Regions from separate parts of the Pseudoalteromonas sp. SWYJZ12 genome, predicted to be linked through region 2. Evidence: predicted binding sites of a transcription regulator. Region 2 holds the regulator's gene; each other region holds the start of a gene.
The links. The regulator sigma-54, encoded in region 2, starts transcription at its own class of promoters, with help from an activator protein. The targets are predictions, from matches to a motif close to GTTGGCACGNNNNTNGNNT.
Positions count from the first base shown of each region.

Region 1: a site for sigma-54 is predicted at 1,718-1,736, ahead of I6F42_RS09275 (EF-hand domain-containing protein). Genes of this name have one in related genera too.
Region 3: a site for sigma-54 is predicted at 2,588-2,606, ahead of I6F42_RS19520 (EF-hand domain-containing protein). Genes of this name have one in related genera too.
Region 4: a site for sigma-54 is predicted at 1,774-1,792, ahead of fliE (flagellar hook-basal body complex protein FliE). Genes of this name have one in related genera too.

Region 1 covers NZ_JADYXH010000006.1:9,272-16,967, reverse strand. Annotated here, with positions in the region: gene I6F42_RS09280 (HAMP domain-containing sensor histidine kinase) at 1-1,441, opposite strand, end outside; gene I6F42_RS09275 (EF-hand domain-containing protein) at 1,772-2,005, shown strand; gene I6F42_RS09270 (hypothetical protein) at 2,030-2,257, shown strand; gene I6F42_RS09265 (hypothetical protein) at 2,444-2,680, shown strand; gene I6F42_RS09260 (calcium-binding protein) at 2,690-2,926, shown strand; gene I6F42_RS09255 (amidohydrolase) at 3,060-4,736, shown strand; gene I6F42_RS09250 (FlgO family outer membrane protein) at 4,840-5,517, shown strand; gene I6F42_RS09245 (HDOD domain-containing protein) at 5,572-6,411, opposite strand; gene I6F42_RS09240 (Zn-dependent hydrolase) at 6,707-7,696, shown strand, end outside.
Region 2 covers NZ_JADYXH010000005.1:89,856-97,551, reverse strand. Annotated here, with positions in the region: gene I6F42_RS08415 (calcium/sodium antiporter) at 204-1,172, shown strand; gene I6F42_RS08410 (KpsF/GutQ family sugar-phosphate isomerase) at 1,176-2,147, shown strand; gene kdsC (3-deoxy-manno-octulosonate-8-phosphatase KdsC) at 2,148-2,699, shown strand; gene lptC (LPS export ABC transporter periplasmic protein LptC) at 2,696-3,250, shown strand; gene lptA (lipopolysaccharide transport periplasmic protein LptA) at 3,240-3,785, shown strand; gene lptB (LPS export ABC transporter ATP-binding protein) at 3,782-4,507, shown strand; gene I6F42_RS08385 (RNA polymerase factor sigma-54) at 4,577-6,076, shown strand; gene hpf (ribosome hibernation promoting factor) at 6,102-6,389, shown strand; gene ptsN (PTS IIA-like nitrogen regulatory protein PtsN) at 6,394-6,846, shown strand; gene rapZ (RNase adapter RapZ) at 6,865-7,696, shown strand, end outside.
Region 3 covers NZ_JADYXH010000033.1:5,774-13,469, reverse strand. Annotated here, with positions in the region: gene rsmB (16S rRNA (cytosine(967)-C(5))-methyltransferase RsmB) at 1-105, shown strand, start outside; gene trkA (Trk system potassium transporter TrkA) at 192-1,568, shown strand; gene I6F42_RS19530 (EF-hand domain-containing protein) at 1,650-1,865, opposite strand; gene I6F42_RS19525 (calmodulin) at 1,943-2,155, opposite strand; gene I6F42_RS19520 (EF-hand domain-containing protein) at 2,295-2,507, opposite strand; gene I6F42_RS19515 (flagellar brake protein) at 2,973-3,632, opposite strand; gene I6F42_RS19510 (TrkH family potassium uptake protein) at 3,677-5,128, opposite strand; gene I6F42_RS19505 (YigZ family protein) at 5,225-5,839, opposite strand; gene pepQ (Xaa-Pro dipeptidase) at 5,928-7,250, opposite strand; gene I6F42_RS19495 (transglycosylase SLT domain-containing protein) at 7,416-7,696, opposite strand, start outside.
Region 4 covers NZ_JADYXH010000006.1:205,241-212,936, reverse strand. Annotated here, with positions in the region: gene fliF (flagellar basal-body MS-ring/collar protein FliF) at 1-1,381, opposite strand, end outside; gene fliE (flagellar hook-basal body complex protein FliE) at 1,402-1,734, opposite strand; gene I6F42_RS10070 (sigma-54 dependent transcriptional regulator) at 1,891-3,357, opposite strand; gene I6F42_RS10065 (PAS domain-containing sensor histidine kinase) at 3,354-4,466, opposite strand; gene I6F42_RS10060 (DNA-3-methyladenine glycosylase I) at 4,599-5,195, shown strand; gene I6F42_RS10055 (sigma-54-dependent Fis family transcriptional regulator) at 5,481-6,917, opposite strand; gene fliS (flagellar export chaperone FliS) at 7,373-7,696, shown strand, end outside.

The DNA.
Region 1 (7,696 bases), on a different contig from region 2:
TTTTTGTTATGGGAATTTTAATTGAAAACCGGCAACCATGCGGCTCGTTATGCTCAACAGTAAGTGTACCTCTTAGCTGTTCAACAGATTCTTTCACAATAGTTAAGCCAAGCCCACTGCCTTGCAGCGTAACATTTTTACTGTGTTTACCTTGATAAAATGCGCTGAAAATTTGAGTTTTTTCTTGCTCTTTAATACCGCACCCTTTATCAAGTACAGCAATGCAAAGTTGGTTTTGCTCAAGCGCTAAATTAATAGTAACGCTTTGCTTATCTTGTGAAAATTTTAAGCCATTTGAAATAAGCTGAATTAAAATCATCTCAATAAGCTCACTAGGTAAAGCAAGCTGTTTATTAGGTAAGTTATTTTGCCATTGCAGAGCTTGCTGACGCGCACTTAAGCGATGTTCAAAATGGCTATTAATTTTATTAATAAGATAGCTAAACTCAACTTCGCTTAGGCTGTCTTTACTGGTGCGAATCGCATTATAACTCAGCAGGCTGTCAATCATTGTACGAAGGCGCACCATAGATTGGCTAATAAGCTCAAGCACTGCTTTTTGCTCAGTAGTAATTGGGCCTACTATTTCATCAGTTAGTAAATCAGTGCCTTCGACCATTGAAGCAAGCGGCGTTTTTAGCTCATGGGTAACATGGCGTAAAAAGGTATCTTTTTGCTGCTCAAGCATGTGAAGTTGCTCTTGCACCCATTGGAGTTTTTCTCCTAGCTCAACTAGCTCAGCGGAGCCTTTCACAGATATTTTTTGCTGCCAATGCCCCTGCCCTAGCTTATCAATAACCGTAGTTAACCCTTTTAGTCGCCCACTTATACGCCATAAAAAACCACCACCAACAATTAAAGTAAGCGGAATAAGTGCCACCAGCCAGTTTATAAATGAAGTTTGTAGGCTTGTAAGCTCATTTTGGTTATTGGTAATTTGCGCTTCATTTTTATCACGTAACCATAAAGTAAGCTCAGCAACTAAATCGCTCACTGGCACAAATAGCTCCGCTTGCTGTTGTTTTTGCTCAACAAGCTCTACATGCGCTGTTTGTAAGGTGGCATATAAGCGTTGCCATTGGTGGGTGTAATCTTTATCCGTGTTTACAAATTTAAGTTCATCAATACTTTGCAGGGATGATTGCCATTTATCGACAATGAGCTTATCTAACGATTCACTTTTTAATACCCAGTTTTGCCTAGTGGCGCGCTCAAGGCTGTTAAGTTCTTGTTTTAGAGTATTAAACGATTTGGTAACTTGGTAGTTGTTACTCACGATACTTTGAGTCACTGCTAATTGCTTGTTAAGCGCATTTAAAAATACAATCACCACTATAGAAAGCGGGAGTAACGAAAGCAGCATACTCATTGCAAATTGCCCAATTAAATTAGGCCGCCAGTTAAGCATTGCATGGTATTTTTTAGCTATGATTGCTGGCATTTCGTTTAGTCCTTTTAAGTTAAGCGTTCTATTATTAAGTGCTTACCTTATACACTAGCTGAACCAGCAATTATATTTAATACGATTAACAGCCAGCGCTACAAAAACAATGTGTCGCCAAATAGAGACAACGTAAACCATTGATTTTTAAACCCTACCTTTAATCTCACTACATAGTGTTGCAAAAGTCACACAAAAATTACAATAAACCCCGTAAAAACTTCCCACCTCTTTCAAGTTAAAAATATAAACACTTGAAAATTAACAACAATTATTTTTGGCATCATTTTTGTATCAGCAGTAATAACTTTAATCAATAAGGAAATAATTATGAACAAACGCATTTTAGTAACTTCATCATTACTGGCTTTAGGCTTTTTAGGCGCTAACGCACACGCAATGGACGTTCACGCGACTTTTAACGAGCTTGATAAAGACAGTAACGGCACATTAAGTGAAGCCGAAGCAGGTGAAGATGCCGTTCTACACGAAAATTTTTTACAAATTGATACTAATCAAGATGGGCAATTGTCGCTAGATGAATTCAAAAAATTTATTCAATAAACTCATTCAATAAGGAACGTGATTATGAAACAACTTATAGCCGCTTTTTCATTAATGTTTTTAGCAATTAGTGCCACCGTAATTGCATCGCCAACAAACGTGCGCTTTGCCCATTTAGATAAAGATATGGATGGACAAATATCAATTGTAGAAGCAAAGGAAGACAAAGAAGTAATGAGACAATTTGCCGACTTAGATGAAGACGGTGATGAAAAAGTCTCAAAAAAAGAATTTGAAAGCTTTAAGCCTTAATGAGTAATTACTGATTAAGCTTTACTTAAGCTTGTTACATGTAAACTGAATTTAAAAGCATTTGCCATAATCCCTGAGGGAGTGTGTAAAAGGATTTAATGTTGGGAGTTAAATTACGGCAAGTGCTTTTTCCTTTTTACTTTATTTTAGCCACGAACTTTTAATACATCTTTTGGAAGGAAGACCATGAAGATACTTTCCCTTGTTATAAGCATTTTAATGCTATTAAGTTTTGATGCCGCGGCACTTGATGTAAAGCAACGCTTTGATCACCTAGATAGCGACAAAAGTGGCTATTTAACACACGACGAACTTGATCCCCAACCACAACTTTTAAACACCTTTGTAAAATGGGACAAAAACCAAGATAACCAAATTTCGCTAGTCGAATTTAAAAGTTATCTAACTAACAACCTTTACTAAGTGATTTGTATGAAAAGTATTAGCTATATAACGCTGCTGGCGTTTAGTATTTTTAGCGCATTTAGTTTTGCCGCAAGTAACGACATTGCAAAGCAATTTAAAAAGCTAGATAGGAATAAAGACGGTTTTTTATCACGTTCAGAAACCGCTATAGATCCGGCTTTGTGGTCACGGTTTTCAAGCTACGATCAAGACAAAGACGGTAAGCTAACGCTAAGTGAATACAGTTTATACACTAGTAAATAAACCTTTTCAAAAGCTAGATATTTTTATGTTCTAGCTTTACTGCTTTTTTCTTCATCATAATTCGTCTCACATATTGGTATTATAAAATTGGGTTTGCTAATGTTAACGCACTAACAATAAAAAATAATGCCTTATGTTGCTCAAAAAAATAATCAAACCTCTCATCCTAGCAAGTCTTTGTGCAAGCTCTAGTTACACTCTCGCACAAACTAAAGTAATTTATAACGCCAATGGTTATACCCCTTTATACCAAGGTGAAGTACAGCAGTTTACTACCCTCGTTATTAAAAATGGCAAGGTAGTAAAACTAGGTAGCGATACACTTAAAGATAGCTACCCGGATGCCAAGCTAATTGACGCGCACGGTAATACCTTATTACCAGGCTTAATTGATGCTCATGGGCACGTTATTGGCCTTGGCGATAATTTATCGCAACTTGATGTACGCGGTGCAAAATCGGTTGATGAAGTAAAAAATAAACTAAAAATATTTGCTGGCAACAAACAAGGTTGGATTATAGGGCGAGGTTGGAACCAAGAGCTTTGGGCTGATACACGATTTCCTACAGCTAAAGATCTAGACAAAGTAGTGAGCGATCAACCTGTGGTGCTTTCGCGGGTTGATAGCCACGCCATTTGGGTTAATTCAAAAGCACTCGAACTTGCTGGTATTACTGCTCAAACAAAAGCGCCTGAAGGCGGTGAAATAATTAAAGACGAATTTGGCAATCCTACAGGTATTTTTGTAGATAAAGCAGAAGCGCTAATTACCCAGCATATGCCAGCCCCTTCAAAGCAAGATATAAGTGACTCGCTAGATGCAGCAGGTAAGCATTTATTAAGTTTAGGCATTACCTCTACTCACGATGCAGGTATTGATAAAACCACATGGGAGGTTTACAAAGAGCGCGGCGACCTCGGTAATTTACCGCTACGTATTGTGGCAATGTTAAGCGGTGCAAGCCCTGATTTAGACACGATGTTAAAGGCAGGCCGATACCACGACAAAAATGATTTTATGGAAATTCGCAGTGTTAAAGTTTACGCCGATGGCGCACTTGGCTCTCGCGGAGCCGCTCTGATTGAAGAATATGCAGACAGACCTGGTCACCATGGTTTAATGCTTGAAACACAAAGAAAACTCGAAGCGCTCTTTACACAAAGCTTTAAAAGCGGCTTTAGCGCAAATACTCACGCAATTGGCGATAAAGCAAATAAAGTAGTACTTGATGCCTATCAAAATGTGTTTAAAAAAACGGGCGGTATATTACTACGTAACCGAATAGAGCACGCACAAATTGTAACGCCTGAGGATATCCCTCGCTTTAAAGCGCTAAAAATAATCCCTTCAATGCAGCCAGTACATGCCACTTCTGATATGCATATGGCAGAGCAACGCTTAACTGAAAAACAATTAAGCGGTGCCTATGCTTGGCAAACATTTTTAAAGCAAGGATCGGTTGTTGCAGCTGGCTCTGATTACCCGGTAGAGCTTGCAAATCCATTTGATGGTTTGTATTCAGCCATTACACGCATGGATCATAACAAACTACCTGAAAACGGCTGGCGCGCAAGTGAAGTACTAAGCCGCGAAGATGCATTACGTGCATTTACTCTCGGTGGCGCTTATTCAGCCCATCAAGAATTTAAGGTGGGTAGTTTAGAAAAAGGTAAATGGGCAGACTTTATTTTACTTGATAAAGACTACTTTAAAGTACCTGTTGACGAGATATACAAGACGAACGTACTACAAACCTGGGTTGCAGGTAAACTTCGCTATAAAAAAGAAGAGATTAAAAAAACACCATAATCAAAAATAAACAAAGTAATTATTAAATTTAGTTAAAGTAATCAAAAAGTGTGTCGATAAAGAGGGGTATTTATAAAATTCCCTTATGTTTCAGGAAGAAAACATGTTATCAAAAAAGATATCTCTTACTTTATCGGCACTTTTTACACTTTCACTTTCAGCGTGTTCTACTCATCCTGTTTATAATGGACATGCACCACAAAACAATATTGGCTATAATAACGCTCACAATCGCTATGCTGAATATAACCAGCCTCGTGTAAGTAACTGGCAGTTTCCTGAAAATAATTACCGCCCAGTTAACAGCAGTAAGTTACTAAGCAATTACACAGAGCAATTAGCAATGAAGCTAATTGAAAATATGAATTACATAAATAGTAGTACGCCTATCGCTATCACTTCGTTTGTAAATTTAGACGATAACCTGCAAACCACTAATATTTTTGGTAATCATTTAGCTGAAAGCTTTATTACTGAATTACAAGAGTTTGGTTTGTCTGTTGTTGATTATAAACACACAGGCACAGTACATGTGACGCCGATGGGTGATTTTTCGTTTAGCCGAAATGGTAAAGATATTAAAGGCTACCCACATATTGAATACACTTTAACTGGCACACTTACCTACACTAACCGTGGTGTTATTGTTAATGCCCGCATTATTGGCGCTAAATCTAAAGTAGTGGTGTCATCAGCTAAAGGATTTATTCCAAGCTTTGTAGTTGAGTCGCTATATCCTACTCGCAGAACCGATGGAATAGTACTAGACGCTATTCAATAAAATTAAAAAGGGTTAACGCAAGTTAACCCTTTTTATCTATGTGATAAAACATGTTTAGCTAAACATGTTTTTCACATCTTTTAGCATATCGTTGTATTCATCACTTGTGAATAATTGCATAGACGGTATTACACCTTTATCTATGTACGTTTGCAGCGCTGCTGACTTATCAGAAACCTGTAATGTTCCCTCTAAAATAGCCCCTACTCGTATAAAGTCTACGTAACTAACTTTATCAGGTTTGTAACTTGGATCTGCCCAGCTTAGAGCTACATCAACAAACTCTTTAGGAAATTCCCACGCTTGCATAATCGATGAGCCAATTTTCCCACTCAGCTTTTGAATTGCGTGAGCTAAAAAGCTTGGATTTGCAAATACTTCAGGGTGGCGCTCAGCTTCAGTTAAAATTGGTAATACACCAATATTATAAACAAGCGCAGCTAATGTAATTGAATCACGATTTAATGAAGTGTGTTTATTGTTTTTTAAGTAAAACTCCATGAGTGTTATTGAATGGCTAGCAACGGTTAATGTTTTTTGCCAAGCCTTGCCCATGTAGCCTTTAATTAGCTCATTGTTTGATATAAATAATTGCTCCATAGCCATAGCCGTTGCAATATTTTTAATTTGGCGCAGTCCAATACGTGTCACTGCTTGATGCAAATTAGATACTTTTACAGAGCGTCCCATAATTGCACTATTAGCTACTTTTATCATACGAGCTGAAAGCGCTGGGTCTTGTGAGATTACATCTGACATTTGCATTAAATTCACATCAGGGTTATCTGCAGCTTGGCGAACCTTAATCGCTACTTCAGGTAGCGTTGGTAAAACCAACGTATCGTTATTTATTCTATCGACTAGAATCGTTAATAAAGCGTTTTCTGTAGACATAAAGCTGCCGTCCTTTTGTGTTCAGCCTGTAAAGTAACTGCAAACTCAGGCAGTTAATTTTTATATTAGTAATATAATTAGTATTGTCTAACTTACCGATAAAGTTAAGAAAATTATAGAAGTTTATTTTATTTATAATGTTTTACCGCTCATGCTTGCCTTACAACGCCAAATACTTGCTATTTACCATTTAGTTTTGCTTTAATGCACTCACAATAAGGAAGCGTTTGTACATATTTAGTCTTTTAACTAAAGCAGTACAAATTATTAAACTTACTTTTTAACAGGCAATATAATGATCTTAAATAAAATTAGCCAAGCAATTATGCTCTCTGGTGTTGTTTTTCTTAGTGCATGTTCTGAACAAGCGCCGTCTTCTACCGACAACACAGCCACAGAACTTGCTCAAAAAAGCAGTGCACAATCAGGTCCTAAGCTTATTAATGCAGATAAACAACGTTTAGATATTTACACCGACTTTAGCCTACAAAGTGATTTATCGCACTTAAGCGACAACCAACGAGCAATGGTTGCAAAGCTTATTGATGCTTCAAAAATAATGGACGAGTTATTTTGGAAGCAATCTTTTGGCGAAAATAAAGACGCTTTTTTAGCAAAACTAAACGACGACAAAGTACGTAAATTTGCCGATATTAACTACGGTCCATGGGATCGTTTAAATGGCGATGAAGCGTTTTTATCCAGCTATAAAGAAAAACCTCTTGGCGCACAGTTTTACCCTGCCGATATAACCAAAGAAGAGTTAAACAATGCAGATGTTGAAGACAAAACAGGCCTTTACTCTGTAATTAAGCGTGATGAGCAAGGTAAGCTTTACAGCGTGCCATATTCAAAAGAATACGCTAATGAGCTTGCAAAAGCCGCTGACCTTTTACGTCAAGCAAGTAAACTTGCTGACGATAAAGAGTTTGCTAACTATCTAAACTTGCGTGCTGATGCCCTACAAAAAGATGACTTCCAAGTATCTGACTTTGCTTGGATGGATATGAAAAACAACCCAGTAGATGTGGTTATTGGTCCAATTGAGACTTATGAAGATCAATTATTTGGTTACCGCGCAGCGTATGAATCTTACGTACTTATTAAAGATTTAAAATGGAGCGAACGCTTAGCTAAGTTTGCCGCATTTTTACCGGAGCTTCAAAAAGGCTTACCCGTTGATGCTAAGTACAAACAAGAAGTACCAGGCTCTGACGCCGACTTAAACGCTTATGATGTTGTTTACTACGCTGGGCATTCAAACGCGGGGAGTAAAACAATAGCG
Region 2 (7,696 bases):
AAACAATTCGTAAGATTTTGTAATACACCCATGAAAAGGATTATAAGACTCGCTCAAAACAGCTTAACCCCGGCTTAAATTTTTAAATTAGCTGTTTAAAAGCAGTATTGTTACGTAGTTGACCTTACTCTTTTATTTATACTTTCATCTTGGCTTTTGTTACTATTCGCGCCATCCGTATTTTGTATAACTGGCTTAACACAATGGTTACCTCGTTTGTTATTTTAATTCTTGGTTTTGCAGCTCTTGTTTGGAGTGCAGACAGGTTTGTTTATGGCGCTGCGGCTCTTGCTAAAAACTTTGGTGTACCTACACTTATTGTTGGTCTAACCGTGGTAGCTATGGGCTCTTCAGCACCCGAAATGATGGTTTCTGCCTCTGCCGCTCTGGCTAATAAAACCGACACAGCGGTTGGCAATGCTGTTGGCTCTAATATTACAAACATTTTACTTGTGTTAGGTATCACTGCTCTATTTCGCCCTCTTTCAGTTTCATCTAGTACGTTAAAACGTGAAATGCCATTAGTGATGCTCGTATCTTTAGTTACTTGGTATGTGTTCTCAGATAACTACTTTTCATTTAATGAAGGTGTTGCACTTTTGGTTGGCTTTATCGTATTCATCGGTGGGTTAATTATTGTATCTATGCGTGCGAAAAACCAAGATGATCCATTTGTCTCAGAAGCCTGCGACGACGTACCTAACGATGTACCTACGAAAAAAGCGGTATTTTGGTTAGTTGTCGGCATGATACTCCTACCTGTTAGCTCTCATTTTTTAATAGGTTCGGCTGTCGATATTGCTAAATACTTCGGCTTAAGCGACCTAGTCATTGGCTTAACAATTATTGCCATCGGTACTAGTTTGCCTGAACTTGCCGCTTCGGTTGCAGGTGTACTTAAAAATGAAGATGATTTAGCACTAGGTAATATTGTTGGCTCAAACATATTTAATATTCTAGCGGTATTACCACTTGCCGGTATTATTAACCCTTCTGCCATTGACCCATCATTAGTAAGCCGAGACGTATTAATTATGATTGGCGCAACACTTGCTCTTATTATTATGTCATTGAACTTTAGAGGCACCCAACGTATCAATAGAGTAGAAGGCGGCTTATTGCTAATAGCGTTTTTGGGTTACCAAGGGTATATTTTTAGTCAAGTAGGGTAAATGATGGCAACGCTAAATTTTATTGAACAAGGCCTTCGCGTTTTAGATGTTGAGCGCCAAGCACTTAGTGATATTGCACAATATGTAGATGAAAACTTTCATAACGCGTGCCAATTAATGTACGACTGCGAAGGCCGTATTATTGTCATTGGTATGGGTAAGTCAGGTCATATTGGCAATAAAATAGCGGCAACCCTTGCAAGTACTGGCAGTCCAGCATTTTTTGTTCACCCTGGTGAAGCAAGTCATGGTGATTTAGGTATGATCACTAAAAATGACGTGGTTATGCTTATTTCCAATTCAGGGGAGACCAGCGAAGTTTTAAATATCATTCCGGTTTTAAAACGACTTGGTGCCAAAATGATAGCGATGACTGGCAATACGCAATCAACCATGGCGACCCTTGCTAATGTACATGTGTGTATTAAAGTAGAAAAAGAAGCCTGTTCATTGGGTCTAGCTCCTACATCAAGTACCACTGCAACGCTTGCGATGGGCGATGCCATGGCAGTTGCATTATTAGAAGCTCGCGGGTTTACAGCTGATGACTTCGCGCTATCTCACCCAGGTGGTAGTTTAGGCAAGCGTTTATTACTTACTTTAAAAGATGTTATGCACAGCGGCGCAAATACACCTATTATTAGCGTTTCACAAACAGTTAAAGACGCCCTCATTGAAATGTCTGCTAAAGGTTTAGGTATGACAGCCATTGTTGATGAAAATCAGCAGCTCGTGGGATTATTTACCGATGGCGATTTGCGTCGTATTTTAGAGCAAAGAATTGATATTCATACAACACAAATAGATGTTGTTATGACTAAGTCATGTACTACGGCTACACAAGATATTTTAGCCGCTGAAGCGCTTAACATTATGGAACACAAACGTATAAATGGCTTAATCGTCGTCAATGAGAAAAACCAACCTATTGGCGCATTAAACATGCAAGACCTATTAAAAGCAGGAGTATTATAAATGCAATTTGAAGAACTCTATCAACCGCTGAGCGATGATGCAAAAGCACGCGCTAAAAAAGTAAAGCTACTTATATGCGATATTGATGGTGTATTTTCTGATGGCCGTATTTATCTTGGTAATCAAGGTGAAGAGCTAAAAGCATTTAATACAAAAGATGGTTTTGGCATTAAAGCGCTTATAAACAGTGGCTTTGAAGTGGCTGTAATTACTGGTCGTCTTTCACAAATAGTGCAACAACGTATGAGCAGCTTAACCGTACAGCATATTTATCAAGGCCAAGAAAATAAGCTCATTGCCTATCAAGAATTAAAAGACAAACTCAACCTTAGCGATGAACAAATTGCTTATATCGGTGATGATGGTCCTGACATGCCCGTTATGGAATTAGTCGGCTTTGCTGTTGCAGTAAATGATGCCCATCCACTTATTAAACGTTTATCACACTATGTAACGCAAATGCCTGGCGGCTTTGGTGCAGTAAGAGAGCTCACCGACTTACTTATGCTTGAAAATGGTAAAGCATTGACTACACAAGGCACTAGTTCATGAATGCAGCGCGCATAATATTAAGCGTTTTATTCATTAGCTGTATGGTTTGGCTTTGGTACCCTTATTTTACACAAACAAATATTGTGCCTCAGACTGAGCCTGAAGTTATTGCCAAGCCTGATTACATAGCCATTGAACTCAAACAAACAGCCTATGACGAACAAGGTAAAATTAGCCACAAAGTCACTGCGGCTAAAATGGAGCTATATCAACAATTAGGTTTTACGTTTTTTGAAAAACCTATTTTTACTTTATATAACGAAAAGCAAACGTGGCAAATAAATGCAGACGAAGCAACATTATACGAAGACAAACAATTAATTTTAGAAGGCAATGTGGTTGCCAAAAACTTAACCGATAACGCCATGATAGACAAAATCAATGCTGATAATATTCAGGTAGATATAAAGCTATTAACAATGCGTTCGGAGCAACCCGTTATCATCACTGGACCCAATTTAAAAATCACTGGTAAAGGCCTAGAAGCCGACTTAAAAACCGAAGTGATAAAACTAATTAACCATACGCGAACCATATATTATGACCAATAAAATATTAAAATCACTTATTATTCCTACACTTATACTAGCGTTTAATAGTAGTGCTGCCGAGCAAAACACGCAACCGACTGCAAATCAAATTTCAATAAGCGCCGATAAGCAAGAAGGTCAATTAAAAGCTAATGTCGGGATTTTTGAGAAAAATGTTGAAATTATTCACGGTAATCGCCGTATCACAGCCGACCGCTTAGAAGTACATAAACGCGATGAACTTGGTGATAATAAACAATTATTAATTGCTACAGGTAGCCCTGCGCACTTTGAAGAAAAGCAATCAGATGGCACGACTATGAGCGCCAGTGCTGACGAAGTACGTTATGATGTATCTAAGCGTTTTTTAACGCTTGTTGGTAATGCACAAGTATCGCAAGCGGGACAAAAAATAAATGCTAAAAGCATTACCTACGATATAGAGCAGCAGCTAATCAGTGCCGAAAAAGATGAAAACTCAACTGACCGCGTTCACACAATTTTAGTGCCAATCGAGACTAAAAAAAGTAAAAAAAGCGACAAAGGTCAACCATGAGCACATTAAAAGCAGAGCTATTAGCAAAGAGCTATAAAGGCCGTGAAGTTGTAAAAAACGTCGGCCTTGAAGTCAAAGCTGGCAGTATTGTTGGCTTACTTGGCCCTAACGGCGCAGGTAAAACCACCACGTTTTATATGATAGTAGGACTTGTACCTAGCGACAAAGGTAAAATATCGATAGACGATAACGATATTACTCTTTTACCTATGCATAGTCGTGCTAGATTAGGCATTGGCTACTTACCGCAAGAGTCTTCAATATTCAGAAAGCTGACTGTTTATCAAAACTTAATGGCCATTTTAGAAACGCGCAAAGAGTTAAATAAACAAGCTAGAGAAGACACTCTCGATAAATTATTAGATGAATTTAGCATACAACACATTCGTGATAGCCAAGGTATGGCATTGTCGGGTGGCGAACGTCGTCGTGTGGAAATAGCACGTGCGCTGGCAGCAGATCCTAAATTTATATTACTAGATGAACCATTTGCAGGTGTTGACCCGATTTCGGTATTAGACATAAAGAAAATAATAGAACATCTCAAAAATCGTGGGATTGGTGTATTAATTACCGATCATAACGTAAGAGAAACCCTTGATGTTTGTGAAAAAGCCTACATTGTTTCTCATGGGGAGCTGATTGCATCAGGTACTCCAGAACACGTATTAAATGATAAAACAGTACGCGATGTTTACTTAGGCGAGCAATTTAGGCTGTAACATTTACGCCATGTCTTTAAGCATCTGCTAGTATTAATTATAACAACATAAAAGGATTGTTAGAGATACATGAGGCAATCACTACAGCTGCGCATGGGCCAGCAACTTACAATGACTCCACAGTTGCAACAAGCTATTCGTTTGTTGCAACTCAGTACATTGGATCTCCAGCAAGAAATACAAGAAGCTCTCGACAGCAACCCGCTATTAGAGGTTGAAGAAGCAGACTATTCCGAAGACGCTGCAGGTAAAAACGAGCAAAAAGCAGATACAGATGACATAACTGTTAGCGCATCTGCCGATGATGCTCCAAGCGAATATGAACAAGATAGTGGTGAAGCACTTGCAAAAGACACGCTAAGTGACGACATGGCTATGGATGTTAGTTGGGATGAGTACATGAGTGCCGCCCCAGCAGCATCATCGGGTCCGATGCCTGAAGACGAATCAATATACCAAGGTGCCTCTACTGAAACGCTCCATGAGTATTTAATGTGGCAGTTACAACTAACGCCATTTAGCCCTACAGACGAAGCTATTGCTATTGCTATTGTAGAAGCCGTCGATGATTCAGGTATTTTAACACTAAGCTGCGAAGAGATTTTAGAAAGCTTTAATCAAGAAAACGAAGATGATAACGAAGTCGAACTTGATGAAATTGAAGCTGTATTAAAACGCATCCAACTGTTTGATCCTGTTGGTATTGCTGCACGTAGTTTACAAGAGTGTTTGTGTATTCAGCTTAACCAGTTTGATAAAGAAACACCTTACATTAATGAAACAAAAATGATTTTAACCGAGCATATTGATTTATTAGCTGCTCGTGACTATCGTACATTAATGAAGAAAACTAAGCTCAAAGAAGAAGAGCTTAAAGAAGTAATGACATTAATACATACTCTTAGCCCTAAACCTGCAGATACTATTGTAAGAGAAGAATCTGAGTATGTTATTCCTGATGTGTCAGTTAAAAAAATTAAAGGCCGCTGGGTTGTTGAGTTAAACCCAGATAGCATGCCTAAAATTCGTGTTAATAGCCAATACGCGGCAATGTCTCGCACTGTAAAATCCAGTGGTGACAGCCAGTTTATTCGCTCGCATTTACAAGAAGCTAAATGGTTTATTAAAAGCTTAGAAAGTAGAAACGACACGCTATTAAAAGTAACAAATTGTATTGTTAAGCAACAACAAGGCTTTTTTGAACACGGTCCTGAAGCCATGAAACCAATGGTTTTAAATGATGTTGCTGAAATGGTAGAAATGCACGAATCAACAATTTCGCGCGTAACAACCCAAAAGTATATGCACACACCCCGTGGTATATTTGAGCTTAAATATTTTTTCTCAAGCCATGTAAGCACCGAAAACGGTGGTGAATGTTCATCTACAGCAATCCGTGCGCTTATCCGAAAATTAATCGCAGCAGAAAACTCAGCAAAACCATTGAGTGATAGCAAAATAGCGGATATATTGGCTGAGCAAGGAATTAAAGTAGCGAGACGTACAATCGCAAAATACCGCGAATCTCTGGCTATTCCACCGTCAAATCAACGTAAAAGTTTGATTTAAGACGCAAAAAAAGAGGGTAATGCTTATGCAACTAAACTTAACTGGTCGTCACGTAGAATTAACCGATTCACTAAGAGACTATATTAATACCAAATTTGCGAAGCTAGAAAGACACTCTGATCATATTAATAATGTTCATGTCATTCTCGATGTAGAAAAATTAAATCAAAAAGCAGAAGCCACCATACACGTAAGCGGTGCTGAGCTATTTGCCTCTACAGAACATCAAGATATGTATGCCGCCATTGACTCGTTGATCGACAAGCTCGATCGACAAGTAATTAAACACAAAGAGAAGCTTGCTCGACACTAATATGATGAAATTAAGCTCACTTATATGCCAGGACTGCAGCAAAGCTGCGGTCCTTTTTAATAGCAAAAAAAGAATTTTAGAGTTCATTAGCGAACTTGCTCACGACAAACTTCCGTATTTACCGCAACAAGATATTCTTAATGCTTTAATGAGCAGAGAGAAACTCGGTAGTACAGGTATAGGGCGTGGCATTGCCATTCCTCATGGAAGAATGAGCGGTGCAGAAGAGCCTTTGGCTTTAGTACTCGTTAGCGAAACTCCAATAAATTTTGATGCAATCGATAATCGCCCTGTTGATATTTTCGTCGCACTCATCGTACCAGATGGCGATAACCAGCAGCACTTAAAGACTCTAGCAACCATTGCTGATAAACTAAACAACAAAGATTTTTGTAAACAGTTACGCAGTGCAAAATCAGATACTGAGCTTTACCAAGTTATTGTCAATCAATCATAGTTTTATAAAGGGTGTTAAATGGAGTTAATTATCATAAGCGGCCGTTCTGGTTCTGGAAAGTCGGTTGCTTTACGCGTTGTAGAAGATTTAGGTTATTATTGCGTAGATAATATTCCAGTTAACTTGCTTCCTTCATTAGTTCGCAGTGTGTCTGATAGCTACGATAAAATTGCTGTTAGCATTGATGTGCGTAACATCCCTAAACAACAAGATGAATTTAACGATATTCTTGAATACTTGCCTGGCTTTGCAAAACCTACGTTATTTTATTTAGATAGCGACGATCAAACATTGATCAAACGTTTTTCTGAAACTCGTAGATTACACCCACTATCAATTGACTCGTTGCCTCTTGATTTAGCCATCAAAAAAGAAAAAGAATTACTTGATGTATTAATCACCCGCGCCGACTTTATGATAGACACGACTGATTTGAGTGTTCATCAACTTGCTGAATCTATTCGTGAAAAGATTTTAGGTAAAAAAGATAAGCAACTGATTGTCACGTTTGAATCGTTTGGTTTTAAATACGGTATACCAAAAGAAGCAGATTACGTATTTGATGCACGCTTTTTACCCAATCCACATTGGGAACCTGAATTAAAACCTTTAAATGGGTTAGATCAACCTGTTAAAGATTATTTGGCCAATCACAGCATAGTGCAAAAATTCACATGGCAAATTCAAACATTTGTACAAACATGGTTACCGCACTTAGAGCGAAATAACCGCAGTTATTTAACCATTGCTATTGGGTGTACAGGCGGACAACATCGCTCTGTATATTTAGCGCAAACTATTGGTGAAAGTTTTGCAATGACACATCCCAATGTGAAAATTCGCCATCGCG
Region 3 (7,696 bases), on a different contig from region 2:
CATATACCTCTACACGAAAATGATACCGTAACAACTCCAGGTTTGCAGTTACTGCCCGGTGAAAGTGATGGATTTTATTACGCTAAGCTAGTTAAAAAAGCCTAATAGCCGTACACTAAATAGTTAGCCATTTATGAAACATTAAATGGCTATTTTTTTAATTAAATTATGATCAATACCACGGGTAAATAATGAAAATAATTATACTCGGTGCCGGGCAAGTTGGTGCTACGCTTGCTGAAAACTTAGTTGGCGAACAAAACGAAATTACCGTTGTTGATATAGACGGTAACCGATTACGTGAACTTCAAGATAAGTACGACTTACAAGGGGTTATGGGCCACAGTGCGCATCCTGATGTATTACGCCGTGCAGGCGCTGAAGATGCCGATATGATTATAGCAGTAACCAGTTCAGATGAAGTGAACATGGTTGCATGCCAAGTGGCGTACAGTATTTTTAAAACGCCCACTAAAATTGCCCGTATTCGCTCGGAGCAATATTTAAAATACCGTGAAAAACTATTTCAAAACGATGATTTACCTATCGACCATTACATTGCTCCCGAAGCACTGGTCACTAAGTATATTCGCCGTCTAATTGACTACCCTGGTGCTCTGCAAGTATTGCAGTTTGCTGATGGCATGCTCTCGTTAGTAGCCGTAAAAGCTTACTATGGGGGTTTATTAGTAGGTTATGCGTTATCTGCACTTAAAGAACATATTCCTAATGTAGAAACTCGTGTTGCCGCTATTTATCGTCAAGGTAAAGCAATCAAACCACTGGGTACCACCGTTATTGAAGCCGATGACGAAGTATTCTTTATTGCCGCTACAAAACATATACGCGCAGTAATGAACGAGCTACAAAAACTTGAGCGTTCGTACAAAAAAATTATGATAGCTGGTGGCGGTAACATTGGGGCAGGCCTTGCCCGCTCACTTGAAAAAAACCACACCGTTAAACTAATTGAACGCAGTAAAGAACGTGCCGAGCAACTCTCAGAAATGCTCGATAACACGGTCGTTTTTTGTGGTGACGCATCTGATCAAGAACTGCTCTCAGAAGAGCATATTGAACAAGTCGATGTATTTATTGCCGTAACCAACGACGATGAAGCAAACATTATGTCGGCCATGCTTGCAAAACGTATGGGCGCACAAAAAACCATGGTACTTATTCAACGTGGAGCTTACGTTGATTTGGTACAAGGCGGCGAAATAGATATTGCCATATCGCCACAACAAGCAACTATATCAGCGTTATTAACGCACGTACGCCGTGGTGATATTGTTAACGTGTATTCACTGCGTAAAGGCGCAGCAGAAGCCATTGAAGCCGTTGCTCATGGTGATGAAAACACATCTAAAGTGGTTGGTCGTGCGATTGCCGACATAAAACTTCCTGCAGGTACAACCATTGGGGCAATAGTACGTAATGACGATGTGCTGATAGCTCACGATGATACAATTATTATGTCGGGCGATCATGTCATCATGTTTTTAATCGACAAAAAACACATTACCGTTGTAGAAAAACTATTCCAAGTAAGTGCTATATTCCTTTAACTTGTTACTCTAATTAGTTAATTTAATACACAAAAAAGCCGCTGACTAAGGCGGCTTTAATAGAGTATGCTTAAATATTGATTACTGTACTTTTGAAAACTCTTCTTTAGAGATTTCACCATTACCATCAGTATCCAAATCATCAAAAATCTTTACAAGCTGAGGGTTAACCTTTGCTTCTTCCATTGTAATAGCACCGTTACCATCTGCATCAAAAGAGGCAAAATCTACTGCGGCATATGCTGCTGATGAAGATGCTAAAACGATAACTGCAAGTGTTGTATTTAATGTTTTCATAATAATATTCCTAGTAATATGGGAAGTCCTTTTCAAAGATCCCTGACTGTGAAAAATGTTTAATCTGAAAAGATTAATTAGTAATTAGCGAATTCTTCTTTAGAAAGCTCGCCGCTACCGTCGGTATCTAGCTCAATAAATTCAGCCATTAAATCAGTATCGACTGCCGCTTCGCTTGGGCTAATTGTGCCGCTACCATCGATATCAAGGCTGTCAAAATCTGATGCTGCAAATGCAGCGGAAGAAGATGCTAGTACTATAAGTGCTAATGCTTTATTTAAATGTTTCATAACTTAATCCTTCAATGTTTTATCAAAAAAATTGCTTCGTTTAACTTAAAACGTAATTTTTCACTTCCTTGTTATCCTCTTTCGTAAGCTCCCTTGCCTACTTAGGTGTCTTTGGCAACTCAGGATAAATACTTTTTAATTAAGCTTCTGAAAATTCTTCTTTTGATAACTCACCATTTTGGTCAGTATCAAGCTCAGAAAACATGCTCATTAGCTTTGCATCAACTGATGCTTCTGCTTGGCTAATTGTGCCACTGCCGTCTACATCCAGTGTGTCAAAATCTGTTGCAGCAAAAGCGGCTGAAGAAGATGCAATAGCGATAAGTGCTAAAGTTTTATTAATGCTTTTCATAATATGTATCCTTCAAATTTATGTGTGTGCGATTAAGTATTTCACTTTGAATCACGATTTCGTTCAGTACACTTAGACTATTACAACTTAGATGCCAACATTTAAAAGTTAATAATTATCAATGAGTTAAATTCAAAACGTACAACAAGAAGGCGTTTTTAGAATAATTATTGTTGCCCTTTAGCAACACGTTTTAAAGGGTCTACATTAAAATCATTAAAAACATATAGTTATGTTTATATAAAAAGATACATTTTTAAATGTATGGTTTTAAAAGGACGGATTTAAAAGAATAATTGAGATAAATTTTAACGAGGAAGCTTTAATAACAAAAAATAAGCTGTAAAAAATAATACGTAATCAGTTGTTTTATTTAAATAATAATTTTAATTATGAAAGAGAAAAAAAACATTTTATAAATACTGACATAAAATGCCTTTTTGTTGCAAATAAGCGAAAACCTATTTATTCAACGGTAGGCTCAAGCGCAGAAGGGTCTATAAAATGCTCTTTCATAAAGGCTTTCATTTCATCCTCGCTTGCTAGTAGCTTAATTCCACAGTGCACACCTGCGGCATGCTCTTTAACACTGCAAATTTCACCTTCAAAATCTTTATCACTGCTATTAAGTACGACAGTGCATTGCATATCTTTAATACTTTCAACTTGCTGATCGCCTCTAATATCAAACATTACACCAGTGAGTGAAATGTCTTTAATAAGGCCTTCAAGTACCCTATCGTCACTTAGCTTTAGCTTTGCAGGTAATAAGGTAGGTATGCGTGTTTGTGAGCGTAGCGCAAATAACTGCACTTGCTTTGGAAAGTTTATAAACACGAGTTTAGCGGGATGAGAGGCTACCGACATAATTTGCTGGCGAAACGCAATAACTTGCCCGCCACTGCCTTCAATAAGCGCTCTTACAACAACCATTACACCATCACGTAAATAGTCACTCGCCACAGGTAAACGCTTTGCATTGGGATAATTTAAAATAATAAACTGTTTATCGAGTAAACCAACTAATTCAGTTTTAACACGCTTACTGCTTGTAGGTGTTAATATTTCTAGGTCGACTAAGCTGCCTACACTTATATGCTTTAGCTTTTCTAAATTTGTTGGCATATCCCTTTCCCAATAGTTCGTAATTTAAAACTTAAGCCGCTCGTTTATCCACGCCAAAAAGTAGGCGTAAATAGCACTAATAAAGTAAATATTTCTAGGCGACCAAACACCATTGCAATGGTAAGCAACCATTTAGCACCATCGGTTATAGCGCCATAATGCGATGCTACATCACCCAAACCTGGACCTAAGTTATTTAAACAAGCCGCAGTGGCTGAGAACGCAGTTATGTTATCCATACCCGTGCCCATAAGCGCTAACATAATAATAATAAACACCAACGCATATGCAGAGAAAAATCCCCACACGGCTTCTACTACTTTGTCTGGCAACGCCTTTCGACCCAGCTTGATTGAATATATAGCACGTGGGTGCACCAAACGATTAAGCTCACGCACACCCTGCAAGTAAAGTAAGAACACGCGCACTACTTTCATACCACCACCAGTAGAGCCTGCACAGCCACCAATAAAGCTCGAAAATATAAGTAAAATAGGTAAAAACAAAGGCCATGTTGAAAAGTTATCAGTAGCAAAGCCTGCTGTTGTACTCATAGAAACAGCCTGAAATAACGCCTGATCGAGGGTTTCATCGCCATTAGCAAATATTTCATTAGAGGAAAGTACGGTAAAACAAATAACCACCAGCGCTAATTGAATACACAAAAACACCTTAAACTCAGGGTCTCGAATATAAACTTGTATGTTACGACTGGCTACTGCGGCGTAATGCAGGGAGAAGTTAACAGCGGCAATAATTAAAAAGAACACACAAATAAAGTTAATTACAGGGCTGTCAAAGTGCCCCATAGAAGCATCGTAAGTAGAAAAACCACCTATCGCGACCGTTGAGAATGCATGACATATCGCATCAAACCACTCCATCCCTGCTGCCCAATAAGCCAGCATACAAGCAATAGTCAGTGACACATAAATATACCAAAGGTGCTTTGCTGTATCGGCAATTCGCGGGGTCATTTTGGAATCTTTTACAGGCCCAGGTATTTCAGCGCGATATAACTGCATACCACCAACACCTAGCATGGGGAGTATAGCGACAGCGAGTACGATTATACCCATACCGCCAAACCACTGGAGTTGCTGGCGATAAAACAACACCGACTTAGGTAAGTACTCAATACCGGTAAGTACTGTAGCGCCGGTGGTTGTTAAGCCAGAGAATGCTTCAAACACCGCATCGGCGAGCGATAAATTAGGTTCTTGTAAAAATATAAGCGGCAAGGACGCAAACGCCCCTAGTACCAGCCAAAACAAAACAACAATTAAAAAGCCTTCACGTGCTTTTAAGTCACCGTTTTCATGGCGGTTTGGGTAATAAGCCATCATGCCAATAACAACACTAAAGATAAATGCTAAAACAAAAGGAACACCACCACCGTCTTTATATATTAAAGACACCAGTGCCGGAGGCACCATGGTAATACTAAACAGCGCAACAAGTTGGCCAAGAATTTTTATGATGGTACGAAATTGCATTTAGCTTGTCGCTTTTATTATTAGTAAATTCAGGCTGAGTAGTATCAACCAAATTAAATAGGGTCTGTATGCATTACATGCAATTTGTGTAGGTTATTACTCTTTAATAGTTAACTCAACTGCGCCGTGACTTAAATCAAAAATATCTTTGATTGCTTGCTGAGCTTCGCGGCTATCTATTGTAATCACCCATTCAATATTAGCAGTAAATTGCTTATCAATATTAAGCACTTGATACTTTGTTTTTAATAACTGCTCAATCGCACCTTGCATGCTGTACTCACTACTCCCTGTAATTTCAACACTGGGAACTTTAAGTACCGTTTGCAATTTTACTAATGCATTATTTAATGAGCCACCATAAGCACGTACTAACCCGCCCGTGCCTAATTTTATGCCGCCAAAGTAACGTGTAACAACAGCCGTGATTTCGCCAAGGCCTGAACCCACCAGCACATTTAACATAGGTTTTCCTGCAGTGCCATTTGGTTCACCATCGTCCGAAAAACCATAAACATGGCTGCCACCGGGGTTGCCTGCCACATGTGCCCAGCAGTTATGACGCGCATCGCTATACTTTTCTTCAATGCTTTTAATAAATGCTTTAGCTGAATTTAAATCGGGGGTATGTGCAATGTGAACTATAAACGTACTTTTTTTAATTTCTTCTTGATGAAAAACGTCAGTAGCGGGATATTTATATTCAGGCATATTTTAAACTTGTAAAAAGGGGGCCAAAAGGCCCCTTTAAATAATGTACGTATTTTAACGTGTATAAACTAATTAGTGTTAACTAGAATTAATCGAGCGCTAAATCTCGTGTCATATTCTCTAAGCTATCTTCGTGAACAATAATGTTATCTTCAATACGAATACCGCCAAATGGTTTAAATGACTCAACCTTTTCCCAATTAATAAACTGCTTATTATCGGTTTGCGCTAAATCACCAAGCAGTGAATCAATAAAATATAAGCCTGGCTCAATGGTAAACACTTGGTTTTTTTCAATCAGGCGAGTACAACGCAAGAACGGATGCCCTTCAGGCGATGGCTGATGTGCGCCCTTTTCGTCACTCATAAAACCACCCATATCATGCACTTGTAAACCAAGATGATGCCCTAGCCCATGTGGGAAGAAAGTAGAGGTAATTTTACGCTCAACAATTTCTGTCGCGGGTAGGTTAACAATTTTAAAGTCACTGAGTATTTGTGCAATACGGTTATGGCATTCAACATGTAAGTCACCATAAAGCATACCCGGCTTTAAACCTTTACCTAGTTCTATTTGTTGAACTGTCATCGCTTGTACAAGCTCAGCAAACTCACCCTGCTTTTTAAAATCATACGTACGAGTAATATCAGCAGCATAACCATTAAAGTTTGCACCGGCATCAATTAAAAATGAGTTATGAGTGTGTGGCGCTTTTGGATCAAAGTGCGTGTAGTGCAAAATAGCGCAGTTTTCGTTAAGCGCAACAATGTTGCCGTACGGCATTTCATTTTCGCTTTGACGTGTTGCCATTAAGTACGCTTGCTGAATATCGAACTCGCTACCACCATTAAAAAATGTGTCGCGTGCGGCTTTATGCCCATCTACTGCAATGCGGTTAGCGTTGCGTAAACATTCAAGTTCGTACTGCGTTTTATAAGCGCGGTGGTAATGAAAATAGTTAAGTACAGGCTCAGGGTTCATAATACTAAAACCAAGTGCTTGCGCTACTTCAATATATTCGCCCATGTAAGCGTATTTAGCTTTGTCGTATGGTAATAACTTTTCAACTTGATCAGGCTGAAGTAATAGCTCTATATCAAAGTACTCAGCCCAAAAGTCACGAGGCTCGTCTGGTACTTTATGCCAAAAATCTACTGGACGATAAAATATTAGTTTTGGTTTGTCGCTGCCATTTACCACAATCCAGCAATGAGGATTATCAATAACCGGTAACCACGCTTTAAACTGTGGATTAACTTTAAATGGATAATACATATCATCTAAAAACTGGCGCTTAGCTTGGCCTGAATGAATTACTAATCCTTCTAACCCTTCGCTATTACAAATTGTACGAGTACGCTGTTGCAGTGTTGCAATATGTTCGGCGTATAAAACGGCTAATTTATCCATTGTTAATCCATCTGTTAAATTTAACTTGCTCTGAGTCTACCACTTAAACACTAAGCGCTCAAAAAAGGGGGATATTTAACATGTAAACATCCCCCTTATTAATACCTATACCTATCGTGTTAAGTTATTGGTCGATTGGTCGATTGGTCGATTGGTATCATATATTCAACCGCCCATTTTCATTTCGAGTAGCGGCGCTAATACATTACCTTCTCGGCCCATTCTTGTATGGTAAACCTGCCTGTACGCAAATACATTTTTTACGTAATCGCGGGTTTCGCGATACGGAATAAGCTCTACCCATAACTCAGCCGGAATAGCGTCATCAGGTAACCAACGCTTTATACGGTGATAACCCGCATTATAAGAAGCTGTTGCCAGCACCTCATTGCCATGGTTTTTCTTTTTTAAGTACTGTAAGTAACTAGTACCTAACCTAATATTTG
Region 4 (7,696 bases), on a different contig from region 2:
TCATAAACCAGTCTTGTTCCCACAGTGGCACTTCTATTGCTAAATTTGTTTCTTCACGTACAAACGGCACTGTTACGACTTCAAGTGCATCACCACGTTGCATATCAAAACCTACACCACCTTGCAGTAAGCGACGAATATTTGACAATGCCTCTACCGAACGTGGAGTCATGGTTGTTTCGCCGTTTTCTCCCACTTTAGCAATGTAGTCAACAGCAACTGATACGCTTATTCTACGTATTACACCACTTTGCTGGCGCTTATGAGAAATTGTAGTGTCGAGTTCATAATTACGTGTGGCTTCTTTGTGGCTGCGTGTTGGTGATGTAGCTGTGCCTGCACCACCTTGCCCTGCAACCTCAGGAATGTTCGAGTTTAACGGTGGCTGATTTGTAAGCGCACCTGGAATACCAACAGCTAGGCCGCCAATGTTATTTTCTTCAAATGTGGTTTCGCTTCTAACCGCTGGTAGGTCTGGGTTATAACGCTTTTGAGTTTCCTCAATCGAGCTAAAGTCCATACTCAAATCAACTTGAGCTGTATAGTTTGCAAGCCCAACAACCGGTATTAAAATACTGTCTATTTTTTCAAGGTACTCTTGTTCGCGCTTACGTTCTAAATCGTATTCTTTACGAGAGCGTGCTGCTAATGAGCTTTGCGAACCTGAATTTAGTAATCGACCATTTTGATCGGTAACAGTAACTCGCATAGGCTCTAAACCCTGTACTGCCGAGGCAATCATATCAACAACAGAGTCTACTTCTTCACGGTCGAGTGAGCGTCCACGTTTGAGTGTTAATACAACGGTAGCTGATGGTTTTTTCTCTCTGCGGGCAAATACGTTTTCTTTAGGAATGGCTAACAATACTTTAGCGCGAGTAATATTATTAAGCTCTTCAATGGTCCGTGCTAATTGCTGTTCACGGCCATGTTTTAGGCGTTCACGCTCTAAGCGTTGGCTTACACCAAAGCCCATATCTTGCATAATTATATCAGAGCCCGACGCTGGCCCTTGCTCTAACCCTTCGCGGGTCATTAACAATTTAATATTTTGGTATTCGCTTTCATCAACCGATACAACGTTGCCATCTAGTTGATATTCAATTTGTTGCGCATCTAAAAAGTCGAGCGTTTGAATAAGCTCTTCAGTTTGCATTTTGCCTAACGGGCGCATATCTGGCTGACGAGCCCAAATAATAATGAAAATCGCGATAGCTAAACAAATAGCCAATGCTATAACCAATGTTACTTGGCGCAATACATCAACACCATTTAAAGCACTTAAGTAGCCTGACTTTTGTTCTTGTTGATCATCACCACCACTTTGGTCAATACCGCCACCAGCAAGTGCTAGGTCTGTAGATTGGTTAGATTGCGCCACAATAATTCTCCACTACCTAATTAAACAGGCATGTTCATGATTTCTTTATAAGCTTCAACAAGTTTATTACGAACCTGTACTGTAGCCTCAAAAGCAACTGACGATTTTTGAGAAGCAATCATCGCCTCAGCAAGGGATACACTTCGATCACCCATCTCAACCGCTTTTACTTTTTGACCCGCATCTTGTTGTAAACCGTGCACTGTATTTAGTGCATCACTTAGCATGTCGCCAAACTGGGAAGTAGAAGTAGGCTGAACTTGAGTCGGCAATTTATTAAGTTGATTATTACGGCCGGCCTCTAAAGCCATCGATTGCATTTCTTGAAATACAGCACTGTTTTGAATTTTCATAATTAATCTCTGACACGCAGTGAACTCTTACAAGTAATAAAGCACAAAGCATGCCAATTAATTAATCATTTAAATACAGTAGGTTAACTTTAATTTGTGTGAGTCAGAGTTTTGACAACCCTAAGTTCGCAGCGCAAACTTAGGGTTTATAGGAGGTTATGCAGGGAGTGAAATGCCTAAATCGCGCATTTGCGCAAGTTTATAACGTAAAGTGCGCGGGCTTATACCCAATGTTTCGGCAACGTCTTTACGCTTACCTTGGCAACGTGCAAGGGTTTCTAAAATAATGCGATGCTCTTTGTCTTTAAGCTCATCTTTATAGCTACCGGTGTCTGCCGCTAGCAAGCCCTGCTTAGGTTCAACCTCGGCATGTGATTTTTCATCATAATATGCAGAGCTTAGCGTGCTTTTATCAACGCCTTTATCTGCGTGAGCTAATTCTGTTGACGATACTGTTTGCGCCGGCGCCAATGATGGCTCCATAACAAAGTTATTAGCTGCTAAGTTTTCAATAAAAATGGCATGCTCGTTTATTGTATCGCCACTTCGCAGTATAAGTGCACGCTGTATAACGTTATCAAGCTCGCGCACATTACCAGGCCACGCGTGAGCCAGTAACTTTTGCTCGGCAGCTTTATCTAAATATGCCATAGGCTCTTTGCTTTTACTTATATGGCGCTCAATTAAATGCTTGGCCAATACAATAATATCGCCAGGGCGTTGGCACAATGGTCGCCACATAAGTGGAAACACATTAAGCCTGTAGTATAAATCTTCTCTAAACTGGTTTTTAGCAACCGCTTCTTGCAAATCACGATTACTGGTTGCCAAAATACGTACATCGAGCTGAATTGTTTTACGACCCCCTAAACGCTCTACTTCACGCTCTTGCAGTACGCGTAAAAGTTTAGCTTGTAGTCCTAAGTCCATCTCAGTAATTTCATCAAGTAAAATAGTACCGCCTTGTGCTTGCTCAAACTTACCCGGACATGCTTGAATCGCCCCCGTAAAAGCCCCTTTTTCGTAACCAAATAACGTGGCTTCGAGCATATTTTCAGGAATAGCCGCGCAGTTAATCGCTACAAATGGCTCATTACATCGGCTCGACTTATCATGAATATAACGCGCAAGTACTTCCTTACCCGAACCACTTGGGCCAAGTACCATTACACTTGCATCAGAGCGTGCTACTTTACTTGCAAGCTCCAATAATTGAATACTAGTTGGGTCAGCAACAATGGGGCCGTCGGTTTCTTTTGCTTTTTCAGGCAAATAACGGCTCACCATATTTAACAGCACTTCAGGTGCAAATGGTTTTGCCATGTAGTCAATTGCACCTAGGCGCATGGCCTCTACCGCATCGTCAATTGTGGCATACGCCGTCATCATCAATACAGGTAAATCAGGGTGGTTTAATTTAATACTGCGTAGTAAATCCAGTCCACTCATTGCGCCCATTTGCACGTCGCTTACAACAAGCGAAAATTGATCTTTTTTAAGCAGTAACATTGCTTGCTCAGCACTGCTCGCTGCAACACATTCAATACCCGACATTTCAAGGGTATCTATTAAGGCTTCACGAAGCCCTGCGTCATCTTCGACAACTAAAATAGTGTTACTCATAATGATCCCTCTAATTTAGATGTTGCCTTAATAGGCAGTAACAAGCTAAAGCAGGCACCACCCTGCGTATTATTGGTCACATCAACACGGCCTTGGTGCGCACTAGCTACCGAACTCACTACAGCAAGCCCTAAACCTGTGCCCTGACTTTTGGTAGTAAAAAATGGTTCAAAAATTTTATCGCTTTGGCTTAAATCAACACCTGGGCCATTGTCGCTCACACTAATACGAACCATATCTAAATCTTTTAAATCTCTTTGTGCGCTAATTTTTACTTTTGCACCGCCGCCGATAACTTGAATACTATTGTGCACAAGATTTTGAATAGCACTGGCCAATGCCGTTTTATTACCGACTATTTGTATATCTGGCTCTGGTAAGCTTACATCCAGCTCACTTTCATTAAGTGCGACCATCGCATCAGCGCCCGCTTTAACTTCTGTTAAAAGCTGCTGCATTGAAACTTGCTCAACAACTTGCTGATCGCCACTTTTAGCAAATAGCAGCATGTCGTTTACTTGAGTTTCTAAATCTTTTAAACGCGACATTAACTTTGTTTGAAAATTATCGCGAGATGCTTCGGGTAAGCGCTTAGACCCTAAATTAGCAGCATAAAGCATAGCGGCTGAGAGCGGCGTACGTACTTGATGCGCTAATGATGCAACCATTTTACCCAGCGCGCTTAATCGCTGCATATGTGCAACACGTTTTTGTAAGCGGCGAGTTTCGGTTAAATCCGTCATTAAAATAAGTTGCCCAGGCTCTGGTGCTAAAGCGGTAATATCAAGCTTTATTAGGCGCCCATCTTTTAAAGACACTTCGTGGCCATCATCTTGATGTGGCCTAAAAGAGCGCTGAATAACATTAAACCAGCGTTCGCCTTCAAGTGGCTCGCCAAGCATATCAATCGCTATTTGATTCGCTTTTGCAATCAACCCTTTGCCATCAAGTACAACCACGCCTGCTGGCATGGTATCAACCAAATGCGAAAGCCAACTTGCTTGCTTGCGCAGATCGCTTAATTCACCAATGTACTCCTCTTGAAGTAAACATGGGTTATACTGATTTGCAGAAAAAAACTGTGGTTTTAGCACGCTAGCAAGAGCCATAATCAAATCTCGAATTGATGTAGATACATGTCTAAATGCACGATTTATACCAAAATTTATTTACATACTTATCATTAAGTTACATCAATAATTTGAGCGACATAAAAATGACGCACACAAAAAGGAATAATAATGAGTGAGCAAATAAAGTGCCGTTGCCCGTGGCTCGACACCACTAAACCCGACTACGTTATTTACCATGATGAAGAATGGGGCGTCCCCCTTTACGATGATACAAAGCTGTTTGAATTTATCACGCTTGAATCAGCGCAAGCCGGCTTAAGCTGGTACACAATTTTAAAAAAACGCAGCGGTTACAAAAAAGCATTTGCTAATTTTGATGTAAAGAAAGTGGCACAATTCACACAAGATGACGTTGAGAGATTAATGCTTGATGAGGGTATTGTGCGCAATCGCTTAAAAATTGCGGCAACTGTTAACAACGCAAAGTGCTTTATAGAAATACAAAAAGAATTTGGAAGTTTTAGTAACTACCAATGGCAGTTTGTCGATAATAAACCGATTATAAGTAATTTAAATAACGCTGAGGACTACCCAGCAATTACAGAGGCATCAACCGCATTCGCTAAAGACTTAAAAAAACGGGGTTTTAAGTTTTTAGGCCCTACAACGGTTTACGCTCATATGCAGGCCTGCGGTATGGTTAACGATCACAGTAATGATTGTTTTAGAAAAGAAGAAATTATTGAGGCTTTTAGTAGTAAGTGATTTATAACCATAAAAGTGATTTGTTCACAAAGAGGTTAAGAGACGCTGCGCTATAGAGAAGTAACGCGTAAGTTGACTATGGTTTCTCATTTACCCTCGTTTTTCACGCGAGCAAGTCTAGCGTCTACAACAAAAGTAAAAACCGTGTAGGTGCGAATTTACTTCGCGCTCTTGCTAATATTTTTTAAGTAAAGTGCGGTATAAAACCGCACCTACAAAACGGGGGTTATTTATCTACTGTGTTTGGCCAATTTATAACTAAACACTGACAGCTGCTTTTAAACCTTAATCTCTTGAAAGATTATACTTTTTCATTTTCTCAACGAGTGTTGTTCTGCGTACACCTAATATCTCTGCAGCGCGAGCTACAACGTAATCATAGCGCTCTAACGCTTGGGTTATTAAGCTTATTTCGAGCTCGGCTAAATAATCTTTAAGTTCAATACCATCATCTGGCAATAGCCCACTACCCGTTTGGCTAAACTCAGCGTCTGGCTCACTTTCGTAATCGCTAAAACCGGTGCTAAATATGTCGTTAAAGGCATCTTTTTCCATTAACTCTTCAGGGTATTCTGGCTCGTACGCTTCAACTTCGATGTAACGATATTTGTTAGGTAAATCGGGAATATCAACCACTTTTTCAGGAAACATAATAACCATACGTTCCACTAAGTTAGCAAGCTCACGAATATTACCAGGCCAAGCATGTTCTTTTAAGCTCTCAACTGCGCGCTCGGTAAACTTAGCGGTAGAACCAGTCTGGTCGTTAACACGGCGCATTAACTCTTTTAAAAGCAGCGGAATGTCATCAGCACGTTCACTAAGCGATGGGTTTTCGATAGGAAATACATTTAAGCGGTAATATAAATCTTCCCTAAAACTACCCTCTTCAATCATTGTTTCCAAATTACGATGCGTGGCTGCAATAACGCGTACATCAGCTTGGATAGCCTTTGTACCACCAACACGTTCGTAGCTGCGCTCTTGCAATACTCGCAGCAACTTAACTTGCATTTGCAGAGGCATATCGCCTATTTCATCTAAAAATAGCGTCCCGCCTTGAGCTAGTTCAAACCGCCCTTTACGAGCCGATATAGCACCAGTAAACGCGCCTTTTTCGTGGCCAAATAGTTCACTTTCGAGCAGCTCTGCCGGAATAGCACCACAGTTAACAGGTACAAACGGTCCATTAATACGCTTTGAAAGCAAATGTACATTACGGGCAACCACTTCTTTACCTGTGCCTGATTCGCCTAAAATTAAAACATTGGCATCGGTTTTTGCCACTTGTTCAATTAAAAAGCGAACATCTTTTACGGCCTCTGTTTCACCAACAAGTCCATCAAAGGTTTTATGTGGTTTTGTATGCTTATGCTCATTAGGCAACATGCGCTGATACTGCTGGCAATCGTGAAGTAACTGCGTTGTCACTTCGTGATTAAATGGCTCGCAAATAAGCCCCACCACATTAGCGATACTTAATAGGGGTTTTAGCGTTTCGCCAATTAATAAAAACGGTAATGTTGGATAGCGTTTAATTAAGCTTTCGTGGTCAAGTGATTGCAATGCTCCTAAAATGATCATGCATTCTTGCTGCTGATATTTTTTGCATTCTTGTTCAAAGCAGTCTTCGCTTAATAGTTGAGCAGCTTCACCAATAAAGCCAAGTGAAGCATTTAATCCTATTGCGCGGTTGTTATTATTATCTAAAATCAAGATCATATTTAGCGAGCCGTACTTTCACTAATTTATATAGTTAGTTAAATTGTAAGCTAGTTCAGCATGGATGCAAGCGATAGCGGCAGTTTTTTGACATGAACGTCAAAAAACAGACGGGCTAGTTAAGTCAATCATACTTAATAGTTAATCATTAAGTATGAGTTATAGTTTTAACTTAGTTATTACTCAGCGATTACCTAACTATTACTTAACTATTACTTAACTATAACTTAGCCTTAAAAATTAATTTACTCGGCTATAAAAATGCTATTGTTAGTAAATAAACTCAATTATAAATTTAAGTTGAAGTTACAAATGCCGATACATAGATAAGTGAAAATGCTTGGCATTAATATTGCTTTGTTCTTATAAAAGTATAAAAGCTTTATTGATTTTTTGTATAAGTTTTTATATTAACTTTCACATAATTTTATCGTTTTAAATTTTAGGATTTTCCCATGGCTCATGTCTCATTAAAAAAATACGGTCAAGTTCGTGCTAGTAGTATTGCCGAAATGACTCCTTACGAACAAATAAACCTTATATTTAGTAATATTATCGGCCGTTTAGCAGCTACAAAAGGGTTTATTGAGCGCAAAGAAATAGCTAAAAAAGGTGAGAACATTTCAGCCTGTGTTTTATTATTTGGTGCCCTACAAGACGCACTTAATTTAGAAGTAGAGCAAGACCCTAGTATTTCTAACAATTTATTGGCACTTTACGACTACTGCCAACGCCGTTTAACGCAAGCAAACATAAACAACGATATTGAAGCAATTATG